One region of the Ruegeria sp. YKSF131 genome, then DNA from elsewhere that is predicted to be linked to it. Evidence: riboswitches for the same ligand, from Rfam matches in the RefSeq annotation. Region 1 holds a riboswitch; each other region holds the start of a gene.
What was found. Region 1 has a riboswitch for cobalamin ahead of AC2FLZ_RS17280 (DUF1636 family protein). Riboswitches for the same ligand answer to the same signal wherever they lie in the genome.
Positions count from the first base shown of each region.

Region 1 (6,021 bases):
GCTTTTTGTTCACTTTTTGTCAGGAGGTGTTTTGCACCCATAAGCCGTTGTTTTTGCTTACGCTCTTTCTGGATTGCAAATCCGTGTACACCGGTTCGATTCCGGTACTCGCCTCCAACAACATCCAAATCGCTGACTTAACCCCGCAGTACACGCGTGCGACGCTCGGTATTTCAAGACGTTCAAGGCCCGCGATTCTGTCGAATTGCGGGCCAGATATGGCGTGTTTTTCGGAACTCCTGCCTACCCCTGTTCGTTCAAGGGGCGCGATTTTGTCTGGTATGTGCTTTACGTTCAGGCGCGCCCTTGTGGCACAACCTCGTATCCCGGCTCCTCCGGCTCATCATCCGTCATTTCGGCAGGGAAGCCCGGGGCGGTGATATCCAGGCCGGTTGCCTCTTCCAGCCGCTTGATAATATTTGGTGAAAGCTCGCGTTCGCCATAGCGTGCGATACCATCGTTAAAGATGTTGATCATCACCGGGTTTATTTCCAGCGGCACCCCGGCGCGGTCGGCGACCTCCTGAAACAGACCGATATCCTTCTTCACCAGATCCATGGTGAAGGAAATATCGCGCGACCCGTTCAAGATGACCTGACTTTCGGTTTCGTGCACGAAGGACGTGCCGGACGAGATTTTGATCGCCTCATAGGTCGTGTTCAGATCCATCCCCGCAGCCTTTGCCGTAACCAGTGCTTCGGCGCAGGTGATCAGGTTGGCGGTGGCAAGATAATTGGTCATCACTTTCAGCACCGAGGCCGAGCCCAGTTCGCCGGTGTGCAAAACCCGACGACCCATTGTCGTCAGGAACGGCAGAATTCGTTCAAACGTTTCCCGGTCACAGCCCGCAAAGATCGAGATATTGCCCGTCGCGGCACGGTGGCACCCGCCAGAAACCGGGCAATCGACGGCCGCACCGCCGCGCGATATGACTTCGGCTCCCAGGCGTTTGACTTCGGCCTCGTCCGTGGTCGACATCTCCATCCAGATCTTGCCGGGGCCCACTTCGGGCAACATCTCCTGCATCACTGCATCCGATGCTGCCGGAGACGGCAGACAGGTGATCACCGCATCGCAATCGCGCATCAACTGGGCGGGCCCCTCAGCCGCCTTTGCACCTTTGGCGACAAACTCGGCCACCAGATCCGCGTTCAGGTCATGCACAGTCAGATCAATGCCGTTGCGCAAAAGGGATCCCGAAAGCTTGCCGCCTACGTTACCCAGACCGATAAATCCCACTTTCATATGACGCATCTCCAAGTTCGTCGTTTTCCCGTCATGCGACCACATACCGAACACATTCTTCATGCCGCCGAACGACGCCTACAGGTCGCTTTTTTCTCCTTGGCTTATTTGTTGCGCGCGAACCGCTTGACAAGCGGGTCAGCGGTGCCGCATGTCCCTGTCGTTGGTGTCGGCGACAGCCGATGAAAAGGGAATGCGTCAACGGTTCATCCGCCAAACGCAGCCGCCCCCGCGACCGTGACCGGAGAGGATGCCCAATGCCACTGGCCTGTGCCGGGAAGGCGGGACATCCGACAGAGCGACCGCTCTGGCATCCGCAAGCCGGGAGACCTGCCAACACCCGAAGTTGAAACCGGGCGGGGTGTTCCGGTGTCGGGTCCATGTGCAGACGTGGTGCCCGCATGAAACCCCGTCCCCCGCGAAGAGGATTTGGGGGGATGAGAGACATGAGCGAGAACGCACCGGTAGAGCTACTGGTCTGCACGACTTGCCGCCGGGGTCTGCCCGTCGAGGATGACGCTGAGCGACCCGGCACATTGTTGCACAAGGCCCTGGAACAGGCTGTCCTGCCGGATGGCATCATTCTGAAACCGGTCGAATGCCTTTCGAACTGCGATCAGGGCTGTTCCATCGTGCTTCGGGGCGGGCCGGATCGCTGGACCTTTGTTTACGAGAATCTGAACGAAATCGATCACGTCGATGTCATCATCGATGGCGCGACTAAGTATCTGGCCACAGGCGATGGTCTGGTGAAATGGCGCGACCGTCCTGAACATTTCCGCAAAAACTGCGCCTCGCGCATTCCCCCGATTGGAGCCTGAGATCATGTCGAACCTTGAAAAACTCCCCGTCACTGTGATCACCGGCTTTCTGGGCTCGGGCAAAACCACGCTGGTGCGCCATCTGATGCAGAACCCGCAGGGCAAGCGCCTTGCGATTGTTGTTAACGAGTTTGGCGATGTGGGTGTTGATGGCGACATCCTGAAGTCCTGCGCGATTCCGGAATGCCCTGCGGAAAACATCATGGAACTGGCAAACGGCTGCATCTGCTGCACCGTGGCCGACGATTTCATCCCGACCATCGAGGCGCTGATGGCGCTGGAACCGCGCCCGGATCACATTTTGATCGAAACATCCGGCCTTGCACTGCCCAAACCGCTGCTGAAAGCGTTTGATTGGCCTGATATCCGTTCGAAAATTACCGTTGATGGCGTTATTGCGCTGGCCGATGCCGAGGCCGTGGCCGCCGGTCGCTTTGCTCCGAACGTTGAAGCGGTGGATGCCCAACGGCTGGCTGATGACTCGATCGACCACGAAACACCCTTGTCCGAGGTGTTCGAGGATCAGATCTCGTGCGCGGATATCATCCTGCTGACCAAGCCCGATCTGGCAGGTCCCGAAGGTGTCGCGAAAGCTAAACAGATCATCGCCGCTGAGGCGCCGCGCCCGCTTCCCGTCGTCGAGGTTGCCGAGGGTGTCGTCGACGTACGCGTCGTGCTTGGCCTTGAGGCTGCCGCCGAAAATGACATGGACGCGCGCCCGTCACATCACGATGGCCATCACGATCATGAGCATGACGATTTCGAAAGCATCATCGTCGAGTTGCCGGAACAGACCGACCCGGCGGAACTGGTTGCCAGGATTGAACGTCTGGCAACTGAGCTGAATATCCTGCGCGTCAAAGGCTATGCCGCCGTCACTGGCAAACCGATGCGCCTGCTGGTTCAGGCTGTCGGCGCACGGGTTCGTCACCAATACGACCGCCCGTGGGAGCCCGGTGAAGAGCGCCGCTCGCGCCTGGTCGTCATTGCCGAACATGACGACATCAAAGAGGCTGAGATCCGTGATATCCTAGTGGGTGTGACCGAGGTTGCCGAGTAAGTCATGCACGTCGTCTTTCGCGAAAGCCACGGGCTCGAGGAAACCGAGACCCCAACCGATCTGGGCCAAAGCCCAGCCGATCTGGTTGTGCTGTCCTTTTCCGACAGTGACCTGGGCGCTTTCGCGGCGGGCTGGCATCGCGGCGGCGGACCTGAGGGGCGGATGCCAACCTTGCGACTGGCCAATCTTGCAGCATTGAAACACCCACTGTCCGTCGACACCTATGTTGAACAGACACTTGAAGGCGCAAAGGGCATCCTGATCCGTCTGATCGGTGGCGTGCCCTATTGGTCTTACGGGTTGCAACAGGTTCTGGCACTGGCACAGGCCAAAGGCATCGCGCTGGCCGTTTTACCGGCGGATGGGCGCGAAGACACTCGGTTGGATGAGTATTCGACCCTGCCCCTCTCGACCCTGCGGCGGCTGGCACATCTTTGTGATACCGGCGGAGAAGTCGCCGCGCAGGCCGCATTGGCCCAGATGGCGTTAGCAGCAGGGCTTTATGCCGGCCCGGTGATGGGCGCGAAAACCGTGCCCGAATGCGGTGCGTGGTGCCCGGAACAAGGTGTCATCCCGGTGGATTCCGCGTTCGAGAACGATGCTAAACGCATTCTCGTAACCTTCTACCGCGCTTATCTGACATCAGCAGACACAGCCCCGGTCGCGGCCCTGATCCGCAGCTTGCGCGCCCGCGGGCTCCAGGCGGTGGGTTTGTTCGCCCCGTCGCTCAAGGCCCCGGCCGCTGCCAACTGGCTCAGGGAACAGGTCGTTGCCCTGAGACCATCGGCCATCATCAACGCCACTTCATTCTCGGGAAAGGGCGCGTCTGGCACGTCGCCTTTGGACGCGGCGGATGTGCCGGTGTTTCAGGTCGCCCTCGCCACCTCGCGACGCAAGGCTTGGGCCGAGGCCGAACGCGGCCTGTCGCCTGCCGACCTCGCCATGCATGTGGTATTACCCGAAGTGGACGGGCGAATATCAGCAGGCATTGCCTCCTTCAAAGAGCCGGGCAAGCGCGATCCGCATCTGGAATACTCGCGTTTTGCGCATCGGGCCGAGCCGGACCGGATCGAGGCGATCATCGACCGGGTATCGGGCTGGCTCGCCCTGAATGACAAACCCAAGGCAGACCAGATCCCCGCGTTGGTACTGTCCACATATCCAGGCAAAGACTGGCAGATGGCCCATGCGGTCGGTCTCGACGCGTTGGCCTCAGCCGAAGCGATGCTGTCTGATCTTCACGGTGAAGGCTACGACATCACGGCTGCCGAACCGATTGCCGACACACTCTTGGACGCCCGGGTATCGTGGCCGCTTGAGGATTATCTGAGTGCACTCGCTGAATTGCCCGAGACCCTGCGCACCGATCTGCACACCGTATGGGGCGATCCCGAGCAAGACCCAATTTTCGCTCATGACGCGTTTCACTTCACGGCTTTGCGACGCGGCAAGGCACTGGTCGCACTGCAACCAGAACGCGGAACACCCGAGCTGCGCGATGACGACTATCACGACCTTTCGCGCACCCCGCGCCATAGCTATGTCGCCTTCTATTTGTGGCTGCGCAAAGGTCTTGGAGCGGATGCGCTGATCCATATCGGTGCGCATGGCACGCTGGAATGGCTGCCCGGCAAATCAGTCGCCCTATCGGCAAACTGTTGGCCCGAGGCACTGATCCGTGACCTGCCGGTGATCTACCCGTTCATCGTCAACGACCCGGGCGAGGCCGCGCAGGCCAAACGCCGGATCGGCGCGGTGACCCTGGGCCACATCCCGCCTCCCATGAAAGAAAGCGGAACGCCTGACCGGATGGTGCGGCTGGAAGCCCTGCTGGACGAATTTTCAAACGCGGACGGTCTTGACCCCAGACGCCGCGACCGGCTGCAGGAAGATATCCGGGAAGAAGCACAGGCCATTGGACTGGAGAACGATCTGGGTCTGGATCAGGCCACCAGCACCGCCGAAGCAATCACGCGCATTGACCGCTTTGTCTGCGATATCAAAGAAAGTCAGTTCGGCGACGGGCTGCACGTCTATGGGCGTGTACCGGACGTGACCGGCAGTTTCGACCCAGCCCCATCCGCCCATGCCGAACGCAAGGCCCTGATCAATGCGCTGGCCGGCAAGAGGATCGAGGCTGGCCCGTCCGGCTCGCCCTATCGGGGCCGCTTTGACGTGCTGCCGACCGGGCGAAACCTTTACACCACCGATCCGCGATCTGTGCCCACCCGCGCAGCTTACACGCAAGGCGTGAAACTGGCCGAGGAACTGGTACGGCGGCACTTGCAGGAGGAAGGTGATTACCCGAAAGGGCTGATTGTCGATCTGTGGGGATCGGCCACCATGCGCACTGCGGGCGAAGAATTCGCCATGGCCCTGCACCTGCTGGGTGTAAAGCCGGTTTGGGACAAGGGATCCGAGCGGGTTTCGGGTATCGAAGTTTTACCCATCACCGACCTGAGCCGCCCGCGTCTGGACGTCACCCTGCGGGTTTCGGGCTTGTTTCGCGATGTGTTCCCCACATTGTCAGCCCTTTATGGTCAGGCGGTTCGGGCTTTGTCAGAGCGTGATGAAGCGACCGACTGGAACCCCTATGCCGGTCACGCCCCGGCTACGCGGGTGTTTGGCCCGGCACCCGGCAGTTACGGCCTGAACATGACCCATCTGTCCGAGACCTATACGGACGAGGCGCGCGCCCAAGCCGGGGAGGCATGGCTTGAGGCCAGCTCGTACGCGCTGGAAGGTGAACACATCGCGCAGGACAAAGCGGGAATCACGGATCGTGTCGCCAATGCCGACAGTTTTGTTCACCTCCAGGATCTGACGGAAACTGACCTGCTGCTGGCCAACGACTATGCCACGCATGAAGCCGGTTTTGCCGCCGCCAAAAAGGTC
Region 1 is NZ_JBXWQZ010000057.1:4-6,024, forward strand. It holds gene AC2FLZ_RS17275 (NAD(P)-dependent oxidoreductase) at 295-1,290, opposite strand; cobalamin riboswitch at 1,393-1,597, shown strand; gene AC2FLZ_RS17280 (DUF1636 family protein) at 1,692-2,066, shown strand; gene cobW (cobalamin biosynthesis protein CobW) at 2,071-3,126, shown strand; gene cobN (cobaltochelatase subunit CobN) at 3,130-6,021, shown strand, end outside.

Region 2 (6,021 bases), on a different contig from region 1:
CGCGCATGAGCATCACCGACCATCCGGATAATCTTGGCAAGCACGGTATCGGACGCTGTTTTCGTCGCACGTATTTTGAGGGTGCCTTCACCATTGATTGTGCCGGCGTAGACCTCATCACCCAGCTCTTTGGGGATCAGTGCGCTTTCACCTGTGATTGGAGCCTGGTCAACGGCACCGGCCCCTTCGATGACTTCCCCGTCAAGTGGAATGCGATCCCCACCCCGAACGATGAAGCTGTCGCCGACAAAGACATCCGCCGCCGGGACCGTTGCCTCTGAGCCGTCAGCACGAACCAGCCGAACCGTCGGGGGGGCCAGATCAAGCAGCGCGGATACTGCGTTGCGAGCCCGTCCGACACTCCAGCTTTCCAGATAAAGAGAGAGCGAAAAGAAAAATGCTACAGTTGCCGCTTCAAAAAACTCACCCAGACCGATGGCACCAGCGACGGCAACAACCATCAAAAGGTTCATATCCGGCGAAAGGCGCTGCGCCGAAGACCAGGCCTTGGGGGCCACCAGCCAGACGCCAAACAAGATCGCGACCGCGAACAAAGTGGCCTCGGGCAAAGGCATCGGAACCTCACCATGTCCCGAAAACAGTCCAAGCGCTCCGCCCATGCCTGTTTCGAAGATGTGCCAGCCAAAGCCTGCCGCCCAAAAACCTCCGCTGAGTGTGGTGAACCGTCGCTGACGCGCAATATGCGCCGCCTGATCCAGGGCGGCATTTCCGTCATCCCAAGGTTTGGCGTTCATACCGGTGCAGGCAACCAGCAGCATGACGTCTTCGTCAGAAAGCTTGGCAGCACTTTCAAGAAGCGTCATTCGACTGTTGATGACATCAAAAGCGAGATGCTCTTCACCACCAACTTTCGGGCCGATAACCCGGTTCAGGATCACAACCTCTTCGGCGCAATCGAGGCCAGAGACCTGAAAGCTTCTACCGCCGTCAGGAATTGGACCGGCGGGGGCGATGGCGCCACACCCGCCACTACTGCATGCGTGGTGACCATGTTTGTTTTCGTGGCCATGGTCGTGGCTATGGGTATCGGATGACATGATCGGACCTCAAGAATCTCTATGGTCCTTTGTAAGTAGTTCCTACAGTAACTAGAGCTTCAATACCTTTCTGAATTTTTTAGCATCCGGGTTCCTTGCGCGTGATACCGACACTCCATTCCTTCTTGCGGGCTGGTCGCGTGGATGCAATCTAGTCGCAGAGGACGCAAAAAATTCTGGAACAGGTCAATGCAGAAACGGATCGCAATTACCATCACGTTAGTCTCGATTACTGCCGGTTGCTCAGCCCAGTTCACTGGGGCCAAAAGCAAAGCACTTGAACCAGGCAACGTGCCAGATTCAGTCGTTGCGCTGGCAGGGCCGGGGCAGGATCTGGCCACGGCACGCCTTTTGCCAGAAGACAATTGCTTCTGGTATGAGCACAGCGGACCTGTCGAGACGACATTGGTACCATTGCGCGCGACGAATGGCGCTCCGATCTGCGCCGCGCGAGACGCCTGATAAAAAAGAGGGCGACGACGTCCACCTACGCTGCCCAAAATTTATGAGCGGGCTGTGACGCTATCTTCGGCCGAGTATAAATATGCGGTCGAGCCGATTCTTACATGTGGGTAGAGATCATTGATATGGGCCATGATCATTCTAACACATCCAGAACTTGCGCGACCACCGATGCTTCTAGGCTGAGGCGTGCCGTGAATTCTGAGATATGTATCTCGATTTCCAACGTATAGATAAAGGGCTCGAGAGCCGAGAGCATTACTTGGCCCGGGTTCCATACCATCCCGAAATTCCGCGTATTCGGGGTTGCGCTCGATCATTGAAGCCGTTGGCGTCCAATGTGGCCACTCGACCTTGCGCCGGATAGCATAGGTTCCGGGCTCGTAAAGGTTCCCTCGCGCGATCGCAACGCCATAGCGCATTGCGGTCCCGCCTTCCTCGATATGGTAAAGATAGCGCGCGACCGCATCGACATGGATGTCACCAGGAACCAAACCATCATTTGCTACGACACGTCGTGGTAAAAAACGGTCATGAACGCCCCATGGATTTGAGGTCGCTGGATCGTAATCAAATGGCGTGACCTGGCTGTCCCAATAGGTCTTTTGCGACGAGGTTGGCCATGTTTTGGCGATCAATGGACTGGCCGCAGACGCGGAAAACAGCGCAGTGGTTGATTGAATGAAATAGCGCCTTGTCAGCATAGATCTCAGCCTGGTTCACAAGTTCAATGTATTTGCATCGCATTTTCACGATCAAATTCGAGTCTTAAAGCCTCTAGCAGCTAGAGCTTCAAGAGGTTTCAGGTAACGCTTAGTTTATCCAGTCGATCAGGTGCGCGGTGGCGTGAACTCTGATTTGATCGAGTTTGCTTTGGACTGGGTCAAAAAAGCAATGGAAAGAACCGAAATGCCCATTGTAGTTGCTTCATGTTTTCGGTTTCCGACGATGCAAGCCAAAGGAACAAGACGGGAATTCGGCGCGGCTTTGCAACAGCTTATCTGTCCTTGGATACAGAGCGGCAAAAACCCGCGCGCACGCTGTACTTGCCGCTTAGACCCGCTGAATCCGCGTAGTTGTCTTCTCAGCCAGGAATGTCAATCAGGAGTCATCGCCGTCAGGCTGCACGGTCACTTTGGCCTCCACGGGCACACCCTCAACCATCAGAGGGCTGTGGCTGTTGCCATTGAGAGAAACTTTTACTTCAACATCGCCATCGGGGAGCGACGGAAGGTGTAACCAATTGGCATAAAGGCGGCCCAGCTTTTCGCCGTTGATATAAACATGCGCGTGACCTTCGCCTGGAACGTCAGCCGTGGAGGCATTTTCCGGAGCAAAGCGAAAGTTCTGCGGTGTCACACGCAGATTCCAGCCCGCCATAGGATCCTTAATCATCTGGATCGCCACACTGGGGGCGTCGCTGTCGGCAGGCAGATTAGTGGCAGCGGAGTGGTCGTGCGCTGCCATCTCCATGTTGCCGCCGTGTTGGGCCGGGTCAGTATGGTCATGGCTCTCAAAGGTGCTACCGCTGCTGGCGGCAATCACAAAGCCAGCACCGCCGCCAAAGACAAGTCCGATGGCAAAGAGAGCAAGAGAACGGGACATCTTGTCATCCTCAATAAAAAAAACCCGCCGGTGTAACCAGCGGGGTAGCAATGGAGGAGCGCGATCAGACTGCAGCGCCTGCGCGCTTGCCTTCTGTCTGCCAGAAGTGGCCGGTGAAACTGCCTAAGAGTGCCCAGGCGGCCATGCCGATGCCGAAGGCCCGGGCAGCAAAAAGCGCCCCGATCTCGGTCGGAACCGGCCCAGAGAAACTCTCAGGCTCAGGGGCCCCGATAATATGCGGTACCATTAGCAGCACGGCCGCAATCAGGTAGCTTACCAGGTTACCTCCAAAGGCAATCAGCCACATGGCTACGCCGGCTGCGGCAACGGTGACCGTCCACCAGATCTGACGCACTCCCACATCTGCTGCCGCTACGCCGGGAACTTCTGGAGCCAGTGACAAGCCAGGAGCAAAGTGGAAGGCGACAAAGCCCGCAAGACCCCAAAGCAGGCCGGTGCGGCCGTTGATCTCATGCCCCTGACGTTCGGCTACTGACATCAGCGCCGCCAGGACTAGCGCATAGCCGGTGTAGGTAAGCATGGTGAAGATAATGCTGAGACCATCGCGCATCGGCTCGGCGAACATGCCGGGCAGGTCGGGATGCGCAGTTACGGGATCAGCGCCAAAATGCACCAGGTCGCCGCCCTCATAGAGCTCGGCGTGAAGTAGCACTGGCTGCACGAAATACAACTGCAGAAGGGCGGCAATCAGCCCCGCTGCTGCACCAGCGAACAAGCCGCTGGTCAGAATACGACTGAACATTGTTTTAGTGGCAGGGGAAGCCAGTTGCGTGGCGCACATCATGAGCCGCGTCATGCAGGCCAGAAGCCTGAACATGGCCAGTCACGGTAATGATCCCTAGACCCAGAACCACGGCGAATACTGCAGGCAGAAAGGATGCGCCAGCGGCGGATGCCTTGATCGTTTTTGTCGTCATTTTAATCCTCCTCGCCGTCACACCCGACGGCATATGTTGTGTCCATCCTACGGCCGGTCTCCTGACTCGCAGGTCACAGCAGACTTCCCCCTTCCCAGCGCCATTACGCCAGTGGTATTGGAAGGCCGCTCGCCGCTCACAGTCGCGGGGGCGGTCAAGGCTTCAGTGCGGTAGTTTGGTGCACCGTCCTCATTCCCGTTTCAGTCCCAGTGCGTAGGCACCTTTGGACACCGTAGAAGCCTTTATTGTTCCATAGTGCTTTGTTCCGTCAAGTACGAAAGCGACATCATAGTATTCTGCAGCGGTCAATCTTAGGTAATGGCAGGCTTGGTTTAGATTTTAGCCGTTCAGTGCAGAAGGCTAAGTCGAAAAACACAAACTGTAAGCTGAAAACTCGACACCGGAGCTTTGGTCGGCAAGTTGCATGTTGGCTATCTTTTTTGTGCCGGTATACGTGCAATCGCCTTGAAACGTAGCTTACCTAGCTTCCTGGCGTCAGCGAAGTCGCCGTCAGTACTGTCCTCATACATCCGCATGAAGATCATTATGTCCGGAAGATCGACAACCGTAACCTCACCGAAAAGATAGGCGGTCTTGCCGCTTTGTCGCACCGCCAACGTCTGTGGTCGGTGACAACCGGACATGCAATCCACTTGCTGCAACTCGGCTTGCACCCCCGATGCCTCCAGCGTTGCGGCTAATTGATCATAAAGGGTGGAATCCGCGTCGCGGCAGGTTCTGCAAAGCGTGAGGTTAGGTAGGCACATGCGTCAGGCTGATCCTTGATCGAGAACTTCCATCTGAGATTTCATATTTGCTGGTCGGTTGTTAGCTCAGTTTCAATACGTGTTTTGACTCTAAGTCTGGAAAAGAGTCCATACTCAGGCAGGAAGGACACATGAGCCCTAGCCCTCGAAAACTTTGCAAATACACCGAGTGCGAGACGGGGATTTGGCAGGGCGAAGAAGCAACCATCAGACGAAAAAATTTTTAAGTTTCTACGTGAGACTGAGCTGAAGCAGGTGGTAGGCGATGAAGTGGAAACAGCTCACGCGAAACATCTTTGTTCTTCAATAATCTGAAACAGCATTGCCTCCGGGATCGGCTCGCCATGACACGCCTATTTTCAGGTCCGCGCGCACCGCGCCTCCCAAGGCGAATTCCGAGACGCGACAGGTTCTTGTTGCGCGTAACTAGGTTCGTTCTATCGTCAATTACAGTCTAGATCCGGGACATATAGCGGGGTTCGTGCTTGATGGTTACCTTTCGGTTACCACGACCGATCATGGGACTGAATGCGTAGCGACAACCGACGACATTCAAAAGGAAGTACGCTGATGCGAAACGCCTCGGCATTAACAACTTTTCTGTCTGCGTCACTACAACCGAGGATCGCCCATGCCGCCATCGGTTCTCGCCGCAACCCGGTGTGATGGGTGTTGTGATAACGGCATATCTCCGGGTGCAGCCAGTCTTCGAACTCCTCCAATGTCATCGACGCAGTGCCGGAGCCGTCGCATTTCCCCTTATCCTTGGGGGATAATTGCGTTCTTCCCTAAAGTAGATGAACGGCCTCCATGGTCGTCCTAATCAGGCGTTCGATATCTTCGCCGTAACGCGCTCGACCCGGTGGCCTTTACTTGACGGAGATACTCCAATCTGAGCGGGTCAAATGGAAGGTTTCGCTGCGGAAACGCGCCCATTGTCTACGTGTATGGCTTGCGGAATCCCAACAGTAGGCCAATACGACACCTCCGAGATATCTGGCGCGCGGATCGAATTCGTTCACACGCAATGGTGCAAACACAAGCAGATGGACGAGTCGGACTGAGCATCGAAACTCAACTATGCGCCCAGAACAATGCAGGTCGTGACATCAATTGCGAGAGGCAACCAATGTCTACCCAATGGTTTAGCCGCTAGAAACCTGTACCCAACGATCAGGGTGAATCGGGTCC
Region 2 is NZ_JBXWQZ010000025.1:31,672-37,692, forward strand. It holds gene AC2FLZ_RS11075 (heavy metal translocating P-type ATPase) at 1-1,058, opposite strand, end outside; gene AC2FLZ_RS11080 (hypothetical protein) at 1,248-1,520, shown strand; gene AC2FLZ_RS11085 (L,D-transpeptidase) at 1,562-2,224, opposite strand; gene AC2FLZ_RS11090 (hypothetical protein) at 2,622-3,125, opposite strand; gene AC2FLZ_RS11095 (CbtA family protein) at 3,190-3,888, opposite strand; gene AC2FLZ_RS11100 (CbtB domain-containing protein) at 3,893-4,063, opposite strand; cobalamin riboswitch at 4,098-4,313, opposite strand; gene AC2FLZ_RS11105 (DUF1636 family protein) at 4,495-4,830, opposite strand; gene AC2FLZ_RS11110 (transglutaminase-like cysteine peptidase) at 5,976-6,021, opposite strand, start outside.
Region 2: another riboswitch for cobalamin. It lies ahead of AC2FLZ_RS11100 (CbtB domain-containing protein); the one in region 1 lies ahead of AC2FLZ_RS17280 (DUF1636 family protein).

Region 3 (6,021 bases), on a different contig from region 1:
CTGTCCGATCCCGGCAGCTGGGCCGCGTGGCAAAACATCACCGGGCTTGTACCCGGCGTCACGCGGTTCGCGGATGAGCTGCAATTGCTGTACCCTGCCGAGATGCTCATCACCTCGCCGGTCTTCAATCAATTGGACAATGTCTGGACGGGAAGCGCATTCGCCGCGCCATAGGACCCCCTCTGCATCCGCAACAAAGTGATTTGGCGGCACTTGGCTTTTGGAGTTACGCTTGAACAGGAGGGGTGCCATGCGAAACCCGGAACGTTTCGAAAAATTCTACTTTGCCAAAGTTGGCATGGGCGAAGCCTGCGGTTGCGCCGAGCGCATCATCGACGTTTTCGAGTTCAACCGAAAAGGTGGCGCGCAGTCGAAACACCCGGTGAAACAGGACCGTCGCAGACGCCTATCGTTTCGCGCATGGGCAGTCAGATATGGGCTTATGAGCCGAAAGCGGAACAGCTGAACACGTATTGGTCCTGTCAGACAGCAACCAGTTTTCCGTCTCGCAAATCCAGCGCATCCGGTGCCAGTTCGGCGCGGAAGGCCGGGGAATGGCTGACAAGAAGGATCGCTTGCGGCAATGCCCGGAGGATTTCCAGCAGCCGGGCCTTGTTCCGTGGGTCCAGCGCGTTGGTGGGTTCATCAAGCAGCAGAACCTCGGGCTCCATCGCCAGAACGGTCGCCAGCGTAACCAGCCGTTTTTCACCCCCTGACAAATTGTGGGTGATGCGGTTCTTCAGATGCATCAGGTCCAGATCACCCAACACGCTTTCAACGATGGCAAGTGCTTCGTCGCGTGTTCTGCCCAGGTTGAGCGGGCCAAAGGCGATATCCTCGGCGACGGTCGGGCAGAACAACTGATCATCCGCATCCTGAAACACAAGGCCCACCCGGCGGCGCACGTCGTGAAAATCAGCCTCATGCACCCTTTGCTGACCAAAGATCCTGACCGTGCCGGACTGTGCGCGCTGCAAGCCAAGCGTAATGCGCAGCAAGGTCGATTTTCCTGCCCCGTTCGGGCCCGTCAGCGACAGGCGTTGACCAGCGGACAGGCTGAGGCTGGCACCGTCAAGAACGGGTGGCTGACCGGCGTAGGCAAAGCGGATTTCTTCAAGCGCAATCAGTGTCATGCCAAATCCAGTATGATCAGACCCGCGCAAAGAGCACCAAGACCTGCGGCAAAAACGATGTCCCTTCGGGTCAGGGTAAAGTCCTGAAGCAACAGCATACGGCCTGAAAAACCCCGGCATCTCATCGCATCAAGAATGCGTTCGGATCTTTCGATCGCGCGCACCAGCATCATGCCCACGAGATAGCCAAAGCTGCGATAGGTGTGCCAGTTTGTTGCCGGGCGAAAGCCGCGCACTTTCATGGCCGCGCGCAGGCGCAGGTATTCTTCCCGCAGAACCTCGATATATCGGATGGTGAACATCAAAAGGTGAACCAGCTTTTCGGGGCAGCGCAGGCGGTGCAGGGCGTGGCCAAGCGTGACCGGCTCCATCGTGCCGACCAGCACCATAAGGGACAGGATGACCGCGTTGGCCGTCAAGGCGATCTCGACCGCTTTCCAGAAGCCCTGCCAGCTTGCGGGAAACCCCCAGAGCGTAAACATCGGGTCGCCGGGCATGGAGAATGGCAACAACACCAGCATGAACAGGATGAACCCGTCCATCATGGCCATGCGTTTCAATGTCTTCCGCCAGGGCAGACGCGACGCGGCAAGAAGCGAAAGGGACACCGCCAGAGCCGCGCACAGCGCTGTCAGCGAGGACACCGCCACTGTCACCACCGCGAAGACAACCGCCATAACGATCCGCATCCTAGGATCAAGCGGGTTGATCGCGCCGCGCCGCTGCGCGCCCGCTTTGACCAGCGTGCTTTCCTGTTGTCCCAGAACATGCGCCATCAGGCCGCCAGCTTGCGGCGTGCCGCAAAGTAAAAGCCCAGACCAAACAGACCGACGATATATCCGATCCCACCCAGAACAGTTTGCAGATCATTTTGTTCGCGGTAAGCCGCGATCTCGCGTCGTAGCGGGCGCAGCTCATCACGAACAGCCCTGGCAATGACCTGTTGTTGTTCATCGCTGAGCACCGCCGCTGTCTGGGCAGGTGCGTTTGTTGGCGGGGTATCAGGTTCCGCTTCAACGCCCATGATCCGGGCGACATCCGCAGCGGGCATGGTAACCTCGGCCACATGCCCGGCACCAAGGATTGCAAAGAAAGTATGGGCCACCGGCGCGTTTGGCGTGTAGATAAAGAACCCGTCTGCATCTGTTACGATACGGCCCAGCTCGGCTCCGTCCGGGCCGTTGACGATGACCTCGGTATCGCTTGCCATGTCGCCGTTGGAAAAGCCGATTTCGCCTTCGATGGCGTCACCGGATTCAAACACTCCGGCTATGACCTTATGCGCCAAGGCAGGTAGGGGTGCACAGCACAGCGCCAGAATGATTGCCAGATACCTCATGCGACCGCTCGTTTGACAAACAGCTCGGGCTTGACCTTGCGCGCCAGCAAAACCGCGAACCCGGTCAGGATCGCCTCAATCGCCATGACAGGAATATGTGCAAAGAAAACAAGCTTGGCCGCAGGCAGGAAGGCATCCCCGGACAAGGCCAGTGAAAACGCAACCATGCCGGTTGTGGCGGCAATGGCAAAGGCACCGCCAACCCCGCCCCATATCGCACCTTGCAGAGGTGAGCCGTGGGCGATCAGGCGGCTAAAGATCAGTCCGGCCAGAACCGCGGGCAACGCGATGTTCAGGGTGTTGATCCCCAATACCGTCAACCCGCCAAAGCCAAAGAAGACGGCTTGCAGCAAAAGCCCGACGAACAGGGCCGGGAATGCGGCCCACCCCAGCAAAAGCCCGGCCATACCGTTGAGGATCAGGTGCACCGACGACGGACCAATAGGAACATGGATCAGCGATGCCACGAAAAAGCTGGCTGACAGCACCCCCGCAGTGGGGATGCGATCAAGATCCAGCGACCTGAGGCCCATGGCAATTCCACCCGCCGCAGCGACGGCGCCGCCGATCACAACCGGGTTGGACAAGGCTCCGTCAACGATATGCATCTACGGTTACTCCAAATCCCAGGCGCGGATCCAGATGACCGCGTCCTGGCTGAGTTCTTTGCCATTGTGTTCGGTCACGGGACCGGCGCCGAGCGCTGCAAAACCCCAATATCCGGCTTTTGGAACGCCGAATGTGAAATACCCGTTATCATCCGAAGTTGCGACCAATGCACCACCCGGCAACGGCGAGACGGTCGGGGCCGAAGCAGCCGTGCTTTCCATGTCCGGTTCTGCGGCCATGTACTCGATCTCGATCTCGGCACCCGCAACCGGTTGGCCTTCTGCCATAACCCGACCCGTAAAGGTCGAACCCGCGATGATGTTGGTCGGTTTGTTGAGCGGGATGATCTCAACCGGCAAGCCCACCGGGTTCATCCAGTCGGTCGGCAATTCGTTGCGGTTCATGAATGCCTTGGCGATCTGCTGGATATAGATATCCTCAGACCCCTCGTAATAGGGCTGGGGAACTGTCACCAGCACATAGTCGCCCGACCGTTTGACGGGAACATAACCCTTGAATGCCGCGCCTTCGTTTTCGCCGCCGGTGAAACGCACGGGTTCCAGAGTGTCCAGCAGGTCGGTTTTCTGACCGTTGTGGATCACGTAGAATTCCTGCGGCTTGTCCAGATCCATGACATGCCCGTTCGAGAACGGATGCCAGAAGATCAGCTTGACCGGAACATTCCCCGGTGCGTCGATCATGGTGTCAGAGGTGTATTCCAGCAGGAAATGCGCATTTGCCATCGCTGGAAGCGCCATCGCCACAGCGGCTGCAGAAAGCAGCTTGGTCATCAATAGTCGTCCTTGTCCCTTCGTACCAACCCCGGTACGAGATGCGTTTTGACTGCGGGGACGTCCAAGCCGAGCTGCTTTTTCAAGCATCCTGCTCCGACGCACATCCCGTCGCCGATTAGGAGTGCCCTTGTCAAAGGCACATGTCCGGCAGGTATCCTGACTTGCGGGTCAAAGCGTTGGGCTGGCCTTCCCGGATTAACTCCAGTGGCACTTCAGCCCTGCTCGCCGCTTACAGTTGCGGGTGCAGTTGCGGAATTGGGCCAAAGCCCGCACCGCATTCCCTATTGATTCCAGAGCACGCCCCGGAACCGGACATGCCGAGCGGCTTGCCAGACTTCTTCAGCATCCGTCAACGATCAATTGCGCTGGCTGTCAAAAAGTTCAGCGGGCAATGCCCTTTTTCCGGTTGATCCGCTTTGGATACAGGTCGGGGTTTTTCGGGGATGAACCTACCCTTCGAGCAGGTATCTTTCCGACAATGGCAAACTGGCCGCCCCCAATGACCGGGCATCCGGGCCCGCCGCCCCTGCCAGCACCAAGGGCCGTTCAAGCCCGGTCAGGTTCATATGGGATAGTTTGAGCTCAACCCTTTCCACCAGCCGCGCCTTGATATCAGCAGGCATCCAGCCATCAATCTTGATACATTCGAAATCGATCAGGCTGCAAGAAGAGACGATGGCATGGGCGATTCCGTGCGCCGCCTGGTTCAGCCAATTCTCAAGGAGGGTTTCCGGTACGTCCCAATGCCGTGTCGTTTCCCAGATTGAACCGGCTGTTGCGGCATTTCCACCAACCGCACGCTCCAGCACATAAAGACTGGCGACATCTATCAACGGTTTCACTCCGCCCACTTCGTCCGGCACAGGCAATGGGCCAAGCGCACCGGCATTTCCCCGCCCCGGAAAGATGGAGCCGTTCAGAACCACCCCGCCCCCGATGAAGAAGCCGACATAGAAATACAGGAAATCTCGTGGGCCTTCCGCCGGGCCAAACACCAGCTCGGCACCGCAGGCGGCCGTTGCGTCGTTTTGCAGGAAAACCGGCACGTCATAGCTAGCGGCCAACGCGCCTTTCAGGTCCGCGTCACGCCACGGATCCATTTTTTCCTGAGGAACCTGCAATGTTTGTGCCCAGTCCCAAAGGTAGAACGGCATGGCAATCCCAAGGCCCGCGATTCTGCTGCGCGCCTCGTGCGACATTGACGCCATCACTTTGTCGAGGCTTTCTGTGGAAAAGCTCAATGTCGCCTCGGGCGTCGGAAAATCATAGGTCCGCCGTTCGCGGTGCCTGACGTTGCCAAGGAAATCCGTCAGCACCAGTTCGGTACTGCGCCGCCCGACTTTGAGCCCAAAGAAATACGCGCCGTCCGGGTTCAGGCGCATGGGAACCGATGGCTGTCCGACTTTTCCCCGGATCGGTTCGCCCCGCAACAGCAACCCATCGTTCTCCAACTGGCGCATGATGACCGAGACCGTCTGCGCCGACAGGCCGGTCATGCGCGCGATTTCAGATTTTGCGAGGGCCTGATGGCGCCGGACCAGTGACAGGACAAGCCGTTCATTTCGGGCCCGCATTCCACTTTGGTTGGTGCCGCGCATGTCTGGCTCGCGTACGCCAGTGGTATTGCCCTGAGAGTTCATTGCAGACACGGCCATCCCCTTCATGACGACAATGTTGGAACCCTTCCTTTCTGTCAATAATAAATAAGAGTGATTTATTTATTGACTCGAAATTCGAATCTTGTGATGGTTTTTATGTGAGATCGGGCCGGTTTTCGCCCGATCAAACGTATGCCCGGAAGGGCATTGGGAAAACTGGGAGGACTACCGATGAAACTTGCGAAACTTGCAGGCGCCACGGCGCTGGCGGTTACGGCCATGGCAAGCAGTGCAATGGCCGAAGGTGAAACCGTTTGCCTGATCACCAAGACGGATACCAACCCTTTCTTTGTTAAAATGAGAGAGGGTGCCACAGCTAAAGCCGAAGAGCTTGGCATGACGCTGAAAGCCTTTGCCGGCAAAGTCGACGGAGACCACGAAACTCAGGTTCAGGCCATTGAAACCTGCATTCTGGATGGCGCAAAGGGTATCCTGCTGACCGCGTCGGATACGTCGTCCATCGTTCCGGCGGTGCAGCAGGCCCGCGA
Region 3 is NZ_JBXWQZ010000055.1:14,364-20,384, reverse strand. It holds gene AC2FLZ_RS17100 (hypothetical protein) at 1-174, shown strand, start outside; gene AC2FLZ_RS17095 (hypothetical protein) at 251-466, shown strand; gene AC2FLZ_RS17090 (energy-coupling factor ABC transporter ATP-binding protein) at 483-1,133, opposite strand; gene cbiQ (cobalt ECF transporter T component CbiQ) at 1,130-1,909, opposite strand; gene AC2FLZ_RS17080 (NikL family nickel/cobalt ECF transporter subunit) at 1,909-2,472, opposite strand; gene cbiM (cobalt transporter CbiM) at 2,469-3,080, opposite strand; gene AC2FLZ_RS17070 (DUF4198 domain-containing protein) at 3,087-3,872, opposite strand; cobalamin riboswitch at 4,005-4,203, opposite strand; gene AC2FLZ_RS17065 (ROK family transcriptional regulator) at 4,325-5,515, opposite strand; gene AC2FLZ_RS17060 (sugar ABC transporter substrate-binding protein) at 5,705-6,021, shown strand, end outside.
Region 3: another riboswitch for cobalamin. It lies ahead of AC2FLZ_RS17070 (DUF4198 domain-containing protein); the one in region 1 lies ahead of AC2FLZ_RS17280 (DUF1636 family protein).